3 regions of the Rhodopseudomonas telluris genome follow, and region 3 is predicted to be linked to each of the others. Evidence: predicted binding sites of a transcription regulator. Region 3 holds the regulator's gene; each other region holds the start of a gene.
What was found. Region 3 encodes PhoB, which activates phosphate uptake and scavenging genes when phosphate is short. Its sites were predicted from a motif close to TGTCATNNANCTGTCAT; they were not measured.
Positions count from the first base shown of each region.

Region 1 (5,249 bases), on a different contig from region 3:
TCGGCGTGGTGATCGGCCTCGCCTACGACAAGCGCGTCGCGATCGCCTTCGTGGTCGCCTCGGTGCTGGTGTTCGGGCTGCTGCGCGGCGTCGCCGCAGGTCTGATGGCGATCGCGCGCCGGCTGCCGCGCTCGCGCTTCACGATGCTGCGCCTCGCGATCGCCAACATTCACCGCCCCGGCGCGCTGACGCCGTCGGTCGTGCTGTCGCTCGGCCTCGGCCTCGCGGTGCTGGTGACGATCGCGCAGATCGACGGCAATCTGCGGCGGCAGTTCACCGCGGCGCTGCCCGAGAAGGCGCCGGCGTTCTTCTTCATCGACATCCCGTCGAGCGAGACCGAGCGCTTCAGTTCGTTCCTCACCCAGATCGCCCCGAAGGCGACGCTGGAAGACGTGCCGATGCTGCGCGGCCGGATCGTCGCCGCGCGTGGCGTCCGCGCCGAAGACCTCAAGCCCGCCCAGGACGCCGAGTGGGTGCTGCAGAGCGACCGCGGCCTCACCTACGCGACCGACCTGCCGGCCGGCTCCAAGGTGGTGCAGGGCCATTGGTGGCCGAAGGACTACAGCGGCAAGCCGCTGGTGTCGTTCGACAAGAAACTCGCCGACGGGCTCGGCCTGAAGATCGGCGACACCGTCACGGTCAACGTGCTCGGCCGCGAGATCACCGCCACGATCAGCAATTTGCGCAGCGTGGACTGGCAGAGCCTCGGCATCAATTTCGTGCTGGTGTTCTCGCCCAACACGTTCCGCGGCGCGCCCCACACCCACATCGCCACCCTGACCGAGGCCGGCAGCACGCCGCAAACCGACGCCGCGCTGATCAAGCAGGTGGCGGACAAATTCCCGATGGTCACCAGCGTCCGCGTCAAGGAAGCGCTGGAGACGGTCGGCGGCGTCGTCAGCAATCTGGCGCTGGCGGTGCGCGGGGCGAGCTCGGTGACGCTGATCTCGGCCATCCTGGTGCTGGGCGGCGCGCTCGCGGCCGGCCATCGCCACCGGGTCTATGACGCGGTCATCCTGAAGACGCTCGGCGCCACCCGGGCGCGGCTGATCGGCGCCTTCGCGCTGGAATACATGATGATCGGGCTGGCCACCGCGGTGTTCGGGGTGATCGCCGGCTCGATCGCCGCGTGGCTCATCGTCACACGACTGATGACGCTGAGCTTCGTCTGGCAGGCCGGGTCGGCCGCCGGGGTGGTGGCGGCGGCCCTGATCGTGACGGTCGGCCTCGGCCTGGTCGGCACCCTGCTGGCGCTCGGCCAGAAGCCCGCGACGGTGTTGAGGAATCTCTGATCGGCCGGAGCCTGACGGCCATCGTCCGGCATCCGGACAGGGCCGTGCGGCGGCCGCAACCGGCGCAGGAAACCGGCCCCGGCTGCGACCAAAGTCGCTGCCTGGAGCTTAACCCTGAAGCTGCGGAGCGACATTCAGCCGCGCATAAACCCTTGCCCCTATTGTGTTAGTTTCCCACATATCGGAATGGGTCGGGCAGCGCGCCGGCGACTTGGGTGGCGAATTCGGTGACCGAATTCAGTGACCCGAACTTAACGTCCGCCGCGCATCACTGTCCGGATAGTTTTCATCGGCTTCGCCACCCTTCGCGGCGCCGAACCAACTCAGGATCTCGACCATGTCGGACTTGGACCGTAACTACGCCTCTCCCTTCGGCCGGGCCGCCGGTCGCGTCGACAGCGCGACCGTGGATGCCGGTCTGCGCGCCTACATGCTGCGCATCTACAACTACATGACGATCGGCCTGGCCATCACCGGCCTGGCCGCTCTGGGCGTCTACATGGGCGCCGTGACCACCGATAGCACCGCCGCCGCCGCGCGGGTCGGCAACACCATGCTGACGTCGTTCGGCGTGGCGATGTTCGTCAGCCCGCTGAAGTGGGTGTTCATCCTCGCCCCGCTGGCGATGGTGTTCGCCATCTCGTTCGGTATCAACCGGCTGAAGCCGCAGACCGCGCAGATGCTGTTCTGGGCGTTCTCGGCCCTGATGGGTATCTCGCTGTCGTCGATCTTCCTAGTGTACACCCACACCTCGATCGTGCGGGTGTTCTTCATCACCGCCGCCTCGTTCGGTGCGCTGAGCCTCTACGGCTACACCACCAAGCGTGACATGACCGGCATGGGCTCGTTCCTGATGATGGGCCTGATAGGCATCATCATCGCCAGCCTGGTGAACCTGTTCGTCGCCTCGTCGATGCTGCAGTTCATCGTGTCGGTGGTCGGCGTTCTGGTGTTCGCGGGCCTCACCGCCTGGGATACGCAGCGCCTGAAGAACGACTACATCTACGGCTACGCCTCGGAAGGCGGCGACGTCGCGGAGCGCGCGGCGATCACCGGCGCCCTGTCGCTGTACCTGAACTTCATCAACCTGTTCACGCTGCTGCTGCAGCTGCTGGGACAGAAAGAGTAAGCACCTCCCCGGTGCCGACCATCAAAGCCCCGGCCTCGCGCCGGGGCTTTTTTGTTGGGGCGAGGTTTTGTTGGAGGCGCTCTTGTCAGGATCGGCTGAGTGAGACGACACGGCCCGCCCCACCCACTCCCGTCATCGCCCGGCTTGACCGGGCGACCCAGTATTCCAGAGCGCGCGTTGCTAACCTCCGCCGCTCTGAAATACTGGGCCCTCCGCTTTCGCGGAGGGTGACGGCGGGGGATGGTGGCGGTGGGGATGGGTGACGGTGGGGATGGAATCGCCGGCCTCTCTTGCGTATGACGGCGCGTTCGAAGCGCACCGCTCGTCTCAGGGCCTCTCATGTCCGACCTTCTCGTCCGCCCCGCTACACCCGCCGACCTCCCCGCCATCACGGCGATCTACGACGAGGCGGTGCGCGCCGGCACCGCGACGTTCGAACTGACGCCGCCGGATCTTGCCGAGATGACGCGGCGGTTCGAGACGCTGACCGGCGGCGGATTTCCCTATCTGGCGGCGCTGCTGGACGGCGAAGTCTGCGGCTACGCCTATGCGGGCCCGTACCGGCCGCGGCCGGCCTATCGGTTCACCGTCGAGAACTCGGTGTATCTCGCCCCGGCGGCGCAGCGCCGCAGCGTCGGCACCGCGCTGCTGCGCGAGTTGATCGCGCAATGCGAAGCGCGCGGCTTCCGGCAGATGATCGCGGTGATCGGCGACTCGGCCAATGCCGGCTCGATCGGCGTCCACCGCAAGACGGGCTTCGAGCTGATCGGCGTTCACCGCAACGTCGGCCTGAAATTCGGCCGCTGGCTCGACACCGTGATGATGCAGCGCGCGCTCGGCGACGGCGGAGAGACGGTGCCGGAGCAGGGCCAAGTGTAGATCGCGGCAGTCGCGTCGCCATCAGCCGTCACCCTCCGCGAAAGCGGGGGGCCCAGTAGTCCAGAGCGTCAGAGGCTTAATAATGCGCGCTCTGCGATACTGGGTCGCCCGGTCAAGCCGGGCGATGACGTGAGGGGGTGGGGCGGCGGCGGAGCATGCGGCCAGCTCCGGGACGCAACCCCGAGACAACTCCGGGGCCAGGCTCAGCTCACACCAGCGCCAGTTTCCGGTCGATCACCAGCAGCACGCGGTCGAGTTCGTGGCCGCGGCGGAGGATCTGGCCGCTGGCGCCAACCACGCTGTAGGCGCCCTGCTTGCGGGCCAGCCGCGGATCCTTGACGATACGGTAGATCGGAACCTCGGAGGCGCGGCGGAAGATCGAGAACACCGCCTGATCCTTGAGGAAGTCGATGGCGTAGTCGCGCCACTCGCCCTCGGCCACCATGCGGCCGTAGAGGTTGAGGATGCGATTGAGTTCAAGGCGATTGAACGTCACCCGTGGCTGCAACGGAGCGACGCCCTGGCGCTCCGCCGCGCGACTCTCGCCGGGATCGGCCTCCTCGGAATACAAGCTCATCGGCGCCTCCTGTCACTGAGGTGACATGATTGCGCCGACCCGGGTGCGCCGCAAGAGGACTTAAAGCAGGAGGCCGGCGGCGGCCGCAGAGGTGACCGGCCAGAAACACCGGCTCACACGTTCGTTAGGTCGAATCTTATTACCGCCCGAATTTCGCCCAGCGATGGCCAACCGGACCTGCAAAGTTACGATCACTGCGTTGGCTCGGTTCCTTCGGTTTCGGATTCCTCAGCCCCCAGCCCCCCGAGGCAGTCGGGACCGGGCCTGCGCAGCAGCTTAAATCCCCCGACTGGGCCAACGCGAGTTGGTCCTTTTTGTTTTTTGGGGTCTTTATTTCTCAAGCTCAGCGTTCGGCGGTGCGGCGCAGCCGCCGCATTCCCACCCTTTAGTGCAGCGACGTGAAGGCCCCGCCGAGCATCGGGCCGGGCCGGTCGCGGCTGCCGTCCTGCACATACACCACGGCCGCATCGATGCCGTCGTGCGCGATGTTTTCCAGCGGCACCGACCAGCTCCCGGCGGTTCCGGTCCAGTCGCCGACCTTCAGCAGATTGCGGACGACGTTGTGATAGGTGATCTCGCGGCCGCGGTTCTCGCCGCGCGTGATCGTGATCGGCACCGCCTTCGACACCGCACAGATCCACACCTCGCCCTGCCGGGCGGCGGCGTCCGCCGGCGCGGCGGCGACCGAGACCTTGATCTCCTTGCCGTTGACCGCCATCGAGACCGGCACCGTCATGCTGCCGGTGGTCTTGTCGGTGGTCTTGATCGCCTCCTCGATGCCGGCGCGGTTGCTGCCGACCAGATGCGCCGCGCCGTTGACCACCACCTGCGGGGTGTAGACGTCGCGGTCGCCTCGCATCTGCGAATAGGCTTTCTGGCGCGCGCTGAAGCGAGCGTCCGCCAGCGTATCTTTCCAGCCGAGATAGTCCCAGTAATCGATCGGCAGGCTCAGCGCGATCACCGAGGGGTCCTTGGCGAGATCGCCGATGATCCGGTCCGCCGGCGGACAGGACGAGCAGCCCTGCGACGTGAACAGCTCCACCACGGCGCGCGGGCCGGCAGCGGTCGAAGCATGCGTCGTCGCGATCAGGGCGCACACACCGAGTGCGCCGGACCATCGCGAAAAGCCAGGAAGTCGGATCATCGTCGCCTTTGCCGGGAGCAGGCGACGGCAATTGCGCCGCCGCTCGGGAGTGCCTTGAAAACGAAAAGGCGGCCCTTTGCATAGGCCGCCTTCCGTTCACCTGCCACTCACTTCGCAGTGAGGCTTTTTGGCCACTTTTGTGGCCGCCGAAGCCCGCTTAGGCGGCGAGCTTGCGCAGCACGTAGTGCAGGATACCGCCGTTACGATAGTACTCCAGCTCGTCCAGCG
Region 1 covers NZ_JBHLWM010000003.1:493,650-498,898, reverse strand. The annotation lists gene ACFFJ6_RS09125 (ABC transporter permease) at 1-1,292, shown strand, start outside; gene ACFFJ6_RS09120 (Bax inhibitor-1/YccA family protein) at 1,630-2,421, shown strand; gene ACFFJ6_RS09115 (GNAT family N-acetyltransferase) at 2,761-3,300, shown strand; gene ACFFJ6_RS09110 (DUF2794 domain-containing protein) at 3,509-3,877, opposite strand; gene ACFFJ6_RS09105 (DUF1223 domain-containing protein) at 4,263-5,021, opposite strand; gene acnA (aconitate hydratase AcnA) at 5,179-5,249, opposite strand, start outside.
Region 1: ACFFJ6_RS09110 (DUF2794 domain-containing protein) is a predicted target of PhoB. The motif match lies at 3,888-3,904, and genes of this name have one in related genera.

Region 2 (5,249 bases), on a different contig from region 3:
ACGTAGTAGCGATCGGCCACCGTCGCCGCCCAGCGGAAGTTCTGCTCGACCAGGAGAATGGTGAAGCCTTCCTTCTTCAGCCGCGCGATGGTGTGGCCGATCTGCTGGATGATCACGGGGGCCAGACCTTCGGTCGGCTCGTCGAGCATCAGGAAGCGCGCGCCCGTGCGCAGGATCCGGGCGATCGCCAGCATCTGCTGTTCGCCGCCGGACAGCTTGGTCCCCTGGCTTTTGAGCCGCTCACGCAGATTGGGGAACAGTTCAAAGATCTGTTCCTGCGATAGGCCGCCGGGCCGCACCTGCGGCGGCAGCATCAGATTCTCGCGGACGTCGAGGCTGGCGAAGATCCCGCGTTCTTCGGGACAAAACGCAATGCCGCGCCTGGCGATCTTGTCGGAGGATGCGCGGCTGATGTCGTGGCCGTCGAAGGTAATGGTGCCGGTGCGCTTGCCGATGATGCCCATCACCGACTTCAGCGTCGTGGTCTTGCCTGCGCCATTGCGGCCAAGCAGCGTCACCACCTCGCCGGTCCGCACCTCGAAGTTCATGCCGTGCAGAATATGGGATTCACCGTACCACGCCTGCAGGTCGCGCACGTTGAGCAGCACGTTGCCGCTGGCAGCGGGCGCGGTCCGGTCCAAAGTCGTCGCCTCAACCATGACCAGCTCCGAGATAGGCTTCCTTGACGCGCTCATCCTGGGTCAGATCATTGTAATTGCCTTCCGCCAGCACCTGTCCGCGCGTCAGCACGGTGATGACGTCCGACAGATTGGCGACGACGCTGAGGTTATGCTCGACCATCAAGATGGTGTACTTCGCCGAGATCCGCTTGATCAGCGCGGCGATCTTGTCGATGTCTTCGTGCCCCATGCCGGCCATCGGCTCGTCGAGCAGCATCATCTCCGGGTCGAGCGCCAGCGTGGTGGCGATCTCCAGCGCGCGCTTGCGGCCGTAGGGCATTTCGACGGCGGGAATGTCGGCGAATTCGCTGAGACCGACGTCGTCGAGCAACTCACGGGCGCGCTGATTGTAGCGGTCGAGCACACTCTTGGAGCGCCAGAAGTCGAACGAACTGCCGTGCTGGCGTTGCAGCGCGACGCGCACATTCTCGAGCGCCGTCAGATGCGGAAACACGGCGGAGATTTGGAACGAGCGCACCAGCCCGAGCCGCGCCACATCGGCCGGCGCAGTCGCGGTGATGTCCTGCCCCTTGTAGAGAATCTTGCCTGCCGAGGGATGCAAGAACTTCGTGAGCAAATTGAAACAGGTGGTTTTGCCGGCGCCGTTAGGACCGATCAGCGCATGGATATGTCCGCGACGAACGCGCAGATTCACGTCGCGAACGGCAAAGAAGCCCGCGAACTCCTTTGTCAGCCCATGCGTTTCGAGAATGATGTCATCGGCCAAGTAAAACTTCCCCCTGCCCGGTCCCGCGGTGGAGGCACATCCGCGGCCGAATTTTTGTTGCTGTCCGGTGCCGCGCGCCCTGGCAGGCGGCCGGCCCGTCTTTCTGGGCCGGACTATGCCGCTATTCGCCAGCCGTGCGCAAGATGCAAAGCTGATCGGCGTTTCTGAGCGATCCGGTGTGGAAAAGGGGCGCGTTGGCGGCTTAGCCGAACGCTTCGGCGTAGGCCTCCGGCCGAAACCCGACCAGCAGCATTTTGCCGGTCTCGAGCACCGGCCGCTTGATCATCGAAGGCTGCGCCAGCATCAGGGCAATGGCCTTGGTTTCGGTCAGACCTTCCTTGTCCACGTCGGGCAGCTTACGAAACGTCGTGCCGGCGCGGTTGAGCAGCGTTTCCCAGCCGACCTGCTTCACCCAGCGCGTCAGGTGCGCCTTGTCGATGCCGGCGGTCTTGTAGTCGTGAAAGTCGTAAGCGACTCCGTGACCATCGAGCCAGGCTCGCGCCTTCTTCATGGTGTCGCAGTTCTTGATGCCGAAAATGGTGACCGACACGCGCATCCCTCAGGTTCTAGCGAAGGCGCATTCAGGCCGGCCGTCCGCTCCCCGTCAAGCGCTGCCACCGGCGCTGTGGACGATGCCCCCGCCGGAATGCGCATAAGGTCGCAGACAAAGGCTGTCTCGCTGTCACAGGAGTTACATCGACGGCTCCTAGAGCGGGCTGGCGCGGTCCGTTCCGTCCGCGCCTGATCAAGCGAGCCCGCCATGCCGACCGAAATCGATCGCCTGAAGCAGAAACTCGACCGGCTGATTGCCGATATCGAGGCCGACAGCCGTCCGCGGATCGATGCCTGGGCCGGCAAGATCAAACGTCCGAGCTTCACCGCCAGCGCCGCCAACCTGGCGCACTATCTGGCGTTGCGCCGGCACGATCTGCGTCCTCTGCAGCGTTCGCTGGCCGCACTCGGCCTGTCGTCGCTTGGGCGGCTCGAGAGCCGGGTGATGCCGACACTCCACGCCGTCCGCGCCACCCTCGGCGAACTCTGCGGCGAACCCCAGGCGGTGCGCCCTACGCCGCGTCAGTTTTTCGCCGGCGAGCACGAACTCGACCAGCGCAGCGAGGAGATGTTCGGCGCGCCAGCGAGCGGCCGGGCGACCGCGCTGCTGGTCACCTGCCCGAGCGAGGCCGCGGACGATCCGTCGTTCATGCTCCGGCTCGCCGAGCGTAAGGTCGAGGCGGTACGGATCAATTGCGCGCACGACGACGCTGCGGCGTGGCAGCGCATGATCAACCATCTGCACGTCGCCGAGGAAGCGACTGGCCACCGGATGAAAGTCCTGATGGACATCGCCGGCCCGAAGATCCGTACCGGTGCGGCGCGCGCGCCCGAGGGCCGTGAGCGCATTCTGACCGGCGATCTGATCGCCATCGTCGCCGAAGGCTCGTTCCATCGCATCGATCTCGCTGAGGAGCACTTCGCGATCGAATGCACGCTCAGCGATCCGTTGATCAACAGTGCGGTCGGCGCCCGGGTGTTCGTGGACGACGGCAAGCTTTGCATCCGGATCGAGCGCAAGACGGCGTGGGGCCTGATCGGGCGCGTCACCTCGACCTCCGACAAGGGGCTTCGGCTGAAGCCGGAGAAAGGCCTCAACTTCCCCGACACGCTGCTCGACATCCCGGCCCTCACCGCCAAGGACCGCGACGATCTCGACTTCGTCGCCGCGCACGCCGACGGCATCGAGTTCTCCTTCGTGCAGTCGGTCGCCGACGTCGAGACGCTGCAGGCCGCGCTCGCCGAGCGCCGCCCCGACGACTGGCGCGAGCTGTCGCTGGTGCTGAAGATCGAGACACCCGAAGCGGTCGCCAATCTGCCGGACATTCTGGTGCAGGCGGCCGGCCAGCAGCCGACCGCAGTAATGATTGCGCGCGGCGATCTCGCTGTGGAGATCGGTTTCGCCCGTCTGGCCGAAATGCAGGAAGAGATCCTGTGGATCGGCGAAGCCGCGCATGTTCCAGTGATCTGGGCCACGCAGGTGCTGGAGCAACTGGTGAAGAAAGGCACGCCCTCGCGCGGCGAAATGACCGACGCCGCGATGGCGGCGCGCGCCGAATGCGTGATGCTCAACAAGGGGCCGTATCTGTTCAAGGCGATTACCGAGCTCGACAATTTGCTCGGCCGCATGGCCGTCCACCAGCACAAGAAGACGCCGCAGCTCCGCAAGCTGCAGAGCTGGGGCTAATTCAAAACTGGTATCAACCTGAGGTTGATTTCAATGTTCGCCTATCGTTCCATTGCCCCAGAGCTCAAGAGCTCGCGTGACTGGTTGCGTGGGGGCGTTCGATGGGAGTTCGCGGACTTTGCGCGGCGCTGGCCGTCGCGTTGCTGAATCTCGCCGGCTTGGCGCCGGCAGGAGCGCAGTCACCGACCGAACGGATCGACGCCGCACTGCAGAACATCACCAGCATCGTCAGAGCCGACCGCGTCGGCTACGCGACCATCTGGGATGGCAACAAATACGTGCAGTGCCGGCGGCTCCCCAATCGCGACATGCGCTGCGAGGCCGCGGGCGTCACACTACAGCCCTCGCTCGCGCGGGTGCTGAATGCGGAGCGTCAGTCCCGCCTCGTCGCCCTCGCCTGGGTGCTGGATCCGGCGTTCGGCAACTACACGCGGACGTTTCCCGGCGATATGCCGACCTCACAGATCGCCGAACATGTGCTCAAGGCGCTGACCGAGGCCTATCTGATCAACATTCCGGACCTCGAATTCGGCACCGCCTGGGTGGTCGACATCCCCTGTCCGCCGCGCAATGGCCCGTCGCAAAACCTCGCCGGCATGATCAACGATGCCAAATCGATGCTACCCACCGCCCTGCTGAGCTGCTCCTACAAGGCGCCGGCGGCGCCGCAGCGGGCCGAGACGCTGGACGCGCTGCTCGCGCTGTACGGTCCGAGTACGACGGCCGAGATTCAGCGTCTCCGCATCAACGCCACCCAGCGCGTGCATGTCGTGTTCGACAGCGGCATCGGCTACATTCAGTGCATGCCGGAGATGCCGCCGGTGGCGCTGTATTGTGAGGCACAGTCGGCCGAGCGTTGGCCGGCACTGACCGCCGTGCTGACGCCCGACAAGATCGCTCGCCTGACCACAGCCGGCTACGCCGAGCCGGGGCGCGCCCCAAATTACAGCAAGAGTTATCCCTTGACGCTGGCCGACGGGGCGATCGCCACCGAGATTCTGACGCTGCTCCACAGCGTCTACGGTTACACAGGCTCGACCCGGCTGAAGATCCGCACCGAATGAAGCGCGATCATCGCCGCAATTGACAGCGGCAGCCACGCAGGCCCTAAGACGGAGCGCCGAACGCTCGCGCCGCCCGGCGCGAGCGCTGCAAGGGCGCGTGGGAACAGTCACCCGGGGTCGCGGTGAGTTCGTGTTGGGATGTGGTGGTGGTCGGAGGCGGCATTGCCGGGCTCTGTGCGGCGCTCGCCGCGCGGCGCACCGGCGTCTCCGTGCGCCTGCTCGACAATGCGCCGGTCGCCATGCGGGGCGGCAACGCACGCCATGCCCGAAACTTCCGGGTCGTGCACGGTGAGCCGACCCCGTACGTGCCGGACAGCTATCACGCGTCCGAATTCCTCGCCGAACTCGGCAGCGTGACCGGTGGCACGGCCGACCAGACGTTGGCTGAGCGCATGGTCTCCGGCTCCGAGACGCTGGTGCCATGGCTGATCGAGAACGGCGTCGCCATGCAGCCGCCGTCGCTCGGCGTGGTGCCCTATTCGCGCCGCACCGTATTTCCGCTGGGCGGTGGCAAGGCGATGATCAACGCGCTGTACCGG
Region 2 covers NZ_JBHLWM010000008.1:202,075-207,323, reverse strand. The annotation lists gene ACFFJ6_RS18625 (ABC transporter ATP-binding protein) at 1-659, opposite strand, end outside; gene ACFFJ6_RS18620 (ABC transporter ATP-binding protein) at 652-1,407, opposite strand; gene ACFFJ6_RS18615 (ArsC family reductase) at 1,610-1,957, opposite strand; gene ACFFJ6_RS18610 (pyruvate kinase) at 2,168-3,646, shown strand; gene ACFFJ6_RS18605 (hypothetical protein) at 3,748-4,710, shown strand; gene tcuA (FAD-dependent tricarballylate dehydrogenase TcuA) at 4,857-5,249, shown strand, end outside.
Region 2: ACFFJ6_RS18610 (pyruvate kinase) is a predicted target of PhoB. The motif match lies at 2,088-2,104, and genes of this name have one in related genera.

Region 3 (5,249 bases):
GTCCGAGTTCGCCGAGAGCGACGGCCTGCATCAGTCCGGCCTGATCCTGCTCGGCCTGCTGCTGTTCATTCTGACGTTCATCGTGCTGGCGGCCGCGCGCCTGCTGCTGCTGCGGCTCGAACTGAAGGCGGGCAAGTAATCATGTCGACGACCCAAGCCGTCAATCCGATCTACAAGCGCCGCCACCGCACCGACGTGATCATCAAGGTGCTGTGCTCGGCCGCCGCGCTGTTCGGCGTCACCTGGCTGGCGCTGATCCTGTTCACGCTGTTCTGGAACGGCCTCGCCGGCCTGCATCTGCAGGTGTTCACCCAGAACACGCCGCCGCCGGGCTCGAACGAAGGCGGCCTGCTCAACGCCATCGTCGGCTCGATCATCATGACGGTGCTGGGCGTCGGCATCGGCGCGCCGCTTGGCCTGTTCGCCGGCACGTACCTCGCCGAATACGGCAAGCACGATCGGCTCACCTCGGTGATCCGCTTCATCAACGACATCCTGCTCAGCGCGCCGTCGATCATCATCGGCCTGTTCATCTACGGCGCGGTAGTGGTGACGATGGGGCGGTTCTCGGCGCTCGCGGGTTCGCTGGCGCTGGCCGTCATCGTCATTCCGGTGGTGGTGCGGACCACCGAGGACATGCTGCTGCTGGTCCCGAGCTCGCTGCGCGAAGCGGCTTCCGCGCTCGGTCTGCCGCGCTCGCTGGTGATCCGCCGGATCGCCTACCGCGCCGCCCGGGCCGGTCTCATCACCGGCATCCTGCTGGCCACGGCGCGCGTCGCCGGCGAGACCGCGCCGCTGCTGTTCACGGCGCTCAGCAATCAGTTCTTCAGCTTCGACCTGACCAAGACGATGGCCAACCTGCCGGTGACCATCAACAACTTCGTTCAGAGCCCCTACGATTACTGGAAGCAGCTCGCCTGGACGGGCGCTCTGCTGATCACCCTGACCGTGCTTGCCCTGAATATTGGTGCGCGCATCATCGGCGCCGAGAGGACCACGAAATGACCGAGATTTCGATTGCCACCACGCTGCCGAGCGGACCTGGCCCCGCCATCGCCAGCCAGCCCGACGGCCCGGCCAAGGTGGTGGTGCGCGATCTGAACTTCTACTACGGCCAGAACCACGCGCTGAAGCACATCAACCTCGCGCTCGCCACCAACCGGGTTACCGCCTTCATCGGCCCGTCGGGCTGCGGCAAGTCGACCCTGCTGCGGATCTTCAACCGGATGTACGATCTGTATCCGGGGCAGCGCGCCGAGGGGCAGGTGATGCTCGACGGTCAGAACGTGCTGGATCCGAAGCTCGACCTCAACCTGCTGCGCGCCCGCGTCGGCATGGTGTTCCAGAAGCCGACGCCGTTCCCGATGACGATCTATGAGAACATCGCGTTCGGCATCCGGCTGTACGAGAAGATCTCCAAGTCGGAGATGGACGGCCGCGTCGAGAAGGCGCTGCGCGGCGCCGCGCTGTGGACCGAGGTCAAGGACAAGCTCGGGGCCTCCGGCCTCAGCCTGTCGGGCGGCCAGCAGCAGCGTCTGTGCATCGCCCGCACCATCGCGGTGCGGCCCGAAGTGATCCTGTTCGACGAGCCGTGCTCGGCGCTCGATCCGATCTCGACCGCCAAGATCGAAGAGCTGATCGACGAACTCAAGGAAGACTACACGATCGCGATCGTCACCCATAACATGCAGCAGGCGGCCCGCGTCTCGGAGTCGACCGCGTTCATGTATCTCGGTGAGCTGATCGAGTTCGGCCCGACCAACAAGATCTTCACGTCGCCGAACGATCGGCGGACCCAGGATTACATCACCGGCCGCTTCGGCTGACGCGCCAGGCGCGAGGAGAACGGACATGGGCTTCGAGCACACCACCAAGGCGTTCGACGGCGACCTTCAGGAACTGACCCGCATGGTCGCCGAAATGGGCGGTCTGGCCGAACGCCAGATCGTCGACTCGGTCGACGCGCTGGTCCGGCGCGACGTCGCGCTCGGCGCGCGCGTCGTGGCGGCCGATCAGGAAATCGACCAGATGCAGCGCGCGATCGAAGAGCGCGCGGTGCTGACGATCGCGCGGCGGCAGCCGATGGCGGTCGACCTGCGCGACATCGTCGGCGCGATGCGGGTCGCCACCGACCTGGAGCGGATCGGCGATCTCTCCAAGAACATCGCCAAGCGCGTCAACGCCATCGACAGCGACTTCCACCCGCTGAAGCTGATCCGCGGCCTCGAGCACATGACCGATCTGGTGCAGTCCCAGGTCAAGGCGGTGCTGGACGCCTATACGGCGCACGATTTGCCCGCCGCGATGGTGGTGTGGAACGGCGACGAGGAAGTCGACGCGATCTGCACCTCGCTGTTCCGCGAGCTGCTCACCTACATGATGGAAGATCCGCGCAACATCTCGTTCTGCATCCACCTGATGTTCTGCGCCAAGAATATCGAGCGGATCGGCGACCACGCCACCAACATCGCCGAGACGGTGTTCTACATGATCGAAGGCCAGCAGATTCTGGACAAGCGCCCGAAGGGCGACATGACCACCTTCGCCAACGCCACGCCGGGCAACTAACGTATCGTCCGCGAACCGCGGACGGTGCCCAACGATGAAGACGAGGACGACATATGGGCGCGCGCATTCTGGTAGTTGAAGACGAGGAAGCGCTGACCACGCTGCTGCGCTACAATCTGGAATCCGACGGCTACGACGTCGAGACCGTCGCACGCGGCGACGACGCCGATACAAGGATGAAGGAGCGGATTCCGGATCTGGTGGTGCTGGACTGGATGCTGCCGGGCCTGTCCGGCATCGAACTGTGCCGTCGCCTGCGGGCGCGGCCGGAGACCAAGCAGCTACCGATCATCATGCTGACCGCGCGCGGCGAGGAAAGCGAGCGCGTCCGCGGGCTCGCCACCGGGGCCGACGACTACATCGTCAAGCCGTTCTCGGTGCCGGAACTGCTGGCGCGGGTGAAGGGTCTGCTACGGCGCGCGGCGCCGGAGCGGCTCGCCACCGTGCTGTCCTACGGCGATCTCGAACTCGACCGCGACAAGCGTCGCGTCGCACGCTCCGGCCGGCCGATCGACCTCGGTCCGACGGAGTATCGCCTGCTCGAGTTCTTCCTGGAGCATCCCGGCCGGGTGTTCAGTCGGGAGCAGCTGCTCGACGGCGTCTGGGGCCGTGACATCTATATCGACGAACGCACCGTCGACGTGCACATCGGCCGGCTGCGCAAGCTGCTCAACCCCGGCCGCGAACAGGACCCGATCCGCACCGTCCGCGGCGCGGGTTACGCGCTGGACGACCGCTTCGCCAAGGCGGAAAGCAGCCCGTCCTGATTGTTAGTTCGATCGGGATCGAGCGCGAAGGTGGCGTGAGCGACGCAGCGCCTGAACGGTAGCTCATCGGTAGCCCGCATGAGCGGAAGCGACATGCGGGGGTGACCGGTGCTTCCCGCATATCACTTCCGCTCATGCGGGCTATGATTTTGACGCCATCACAGCCGAGATCCTCCGCGAAAGCGGAGGATCTCGGATTGCAGCGGGGGCGTGTGGAGCAACTGGCGCTCTGGAATGCTGGGTCGCCCGTCTTGCGCAGGCGCTGCCGTTTGAGCGGCGACTAACATGGCGCCCAAGCGGCGCTGGTATCAGTGCCCTCTCCGCTCGCGGGAGAGGGCAGCCTCGGCGCCGGCCGCCCGTGCGGTCGGGTGAGGGGGCGTGTTACCGCGTGGTCTTCGGGGCAGCGCGGCGGCGGTCGCCGACGGGCTGGTAGGCGATGCGCGAGTGGTGCGCGCAGTAGGGCAGGCCGGGCAGCGACTTGCCGCCGCAGAAGAAGAATTCCGGATTGCTCGGATCGCCGATCGGCCAGTGGCAGGTGGCTTCGTTGAGCTCGAGCAGCGACAGCCGCTGGTTCATCGGCACCACGTTGTCGTAGGTGACCGGTTCCGGCTCGGCCTCGACTTCGAACACATGCGCGAGCGCGGTGTTGCCGCGCGCCACCGGACGTGTGACCCGCATCATATGCTGGGCCGGACGCGCCTTGCGCGGGCGCGGCGCGGCTGAGGTCGGGCTCTTGGCCCGGCCCGACAGGCCGAGACGGTGCACCTTGCCGATCACGGCGTTACGCGTCACGTTGCCGAGCTCCGCGGCAATTTGACTCGCCGACAGCCCGCCTTCCCATAATTTCTTCAACTGCTCGACGCGCTCGTCCGTCCAGGTCAATGCCGTCATCGTTCTATCCCTTCCTGCCGCGCGGCGCTGGTTCAGCGCGGAACCGCAGCTGTGAGGTCGTCCAAATGTCTTGCCGGCAGAATCCCTTAGCCCTCGCCGGACGACCATTGCCGCCCGGGCGATACGCACCCACCGAGAGCTCAATAAGGATTACAAACCGCGCACGAGATGTCGTACCCGACAGCCAAAACGCTACAATATGCCGTGACTCACGCGCAAGAGTCAGACCTGGTGCGTCCACACCTTCTCATCAAGTGAGTCATAACCGTCACAGCGGCGATGTTGCGGCAGCCCCGACGCAGGTCGTTGAAAGCCCCGGTTGACAGGCACTTCAGCGCACCTAGAATGTCCCTACGTGCCGCCTGGAAAGGCGGCACGTTTCGTTTTCGGGGTACGTTGGCCCGTGACCGCGTCGCAAGCGGCCGGCCGGCGGCCCGCTTTTCCGATTGGATCGGCCATGTCGAGCGCAGCTTCTACGTCCCATCTTTTGCCGGTATTCGCCAGGGCGGACGTCGCCTTCGAGCGCGGCGAGGGCGTCTGGCTGCACGGCGCCGACGGCGAGCGCTATCTCGACTTCACCAGCGGTGTCGCGGTCAATTCGCTCGGCCATTGCCACCCGCATCTGGTCGAGGCGCTGCAGCAGCAGGCGACGAAGCTGTGGCACATGTCGAACCTGTTCAAGAGCCCGGACGGCGAGCGGCTGGCGGCGCGGCTGTGCGAACAGAGCTTCGCCGACAAGGTGTTCTTCGCCAATTCGGGCGCCGAGGCGATGGAATGCGCGCTGAAGATGGCGCGGCACTATCACTTCTCGAAAGGCGCGCCGGAGCGCACCCGCATCATCACCTTCGAGGGCGCGTTCCATGGCCGCACGCTCGGCACGCTCGCGGCGACCGGCTCGGCCAAGTATCTCGAAGGCTATGGCGAGCCGCTGAGCGGCTTCGACCAGGTGCCGCTCGGCGACATCGAAGCGGTGAAGAAGGCGATCGGCCCGCACACCGCCGCCATCCTGATCGAGCCGCTGCA
Region 3 covers NZ_JBHLWM010000001.1:169,945-175,193, forward strand. The annotation lists gene pstC (phosphate ABC transporter permease subunit PstC) at 1-139, shown strand, start outside; gene pstA (phosphate ABC transporter permease PstA) at 142-1,005, shown strand; gene pstB (phosphate ABC transporter ATP-binding protein PstB) at 1,002-1,826, shown strand; gene phoU (phosphate signaling complex protein PhoU) at 1,852-2,568, shown strand; gene phoB (phosphate regulon transcriptional regulator PhoB) at 2,622-3,335, shown strand; gene ACFFJ6_RS00805 (GcrA family cell cycle regulator) at 3,717-4,226, opposite strand; gene ACFFJ6_RS00810 (aspartate aminotransferase family protein) at 4,684-5,249, shown strand, end outside.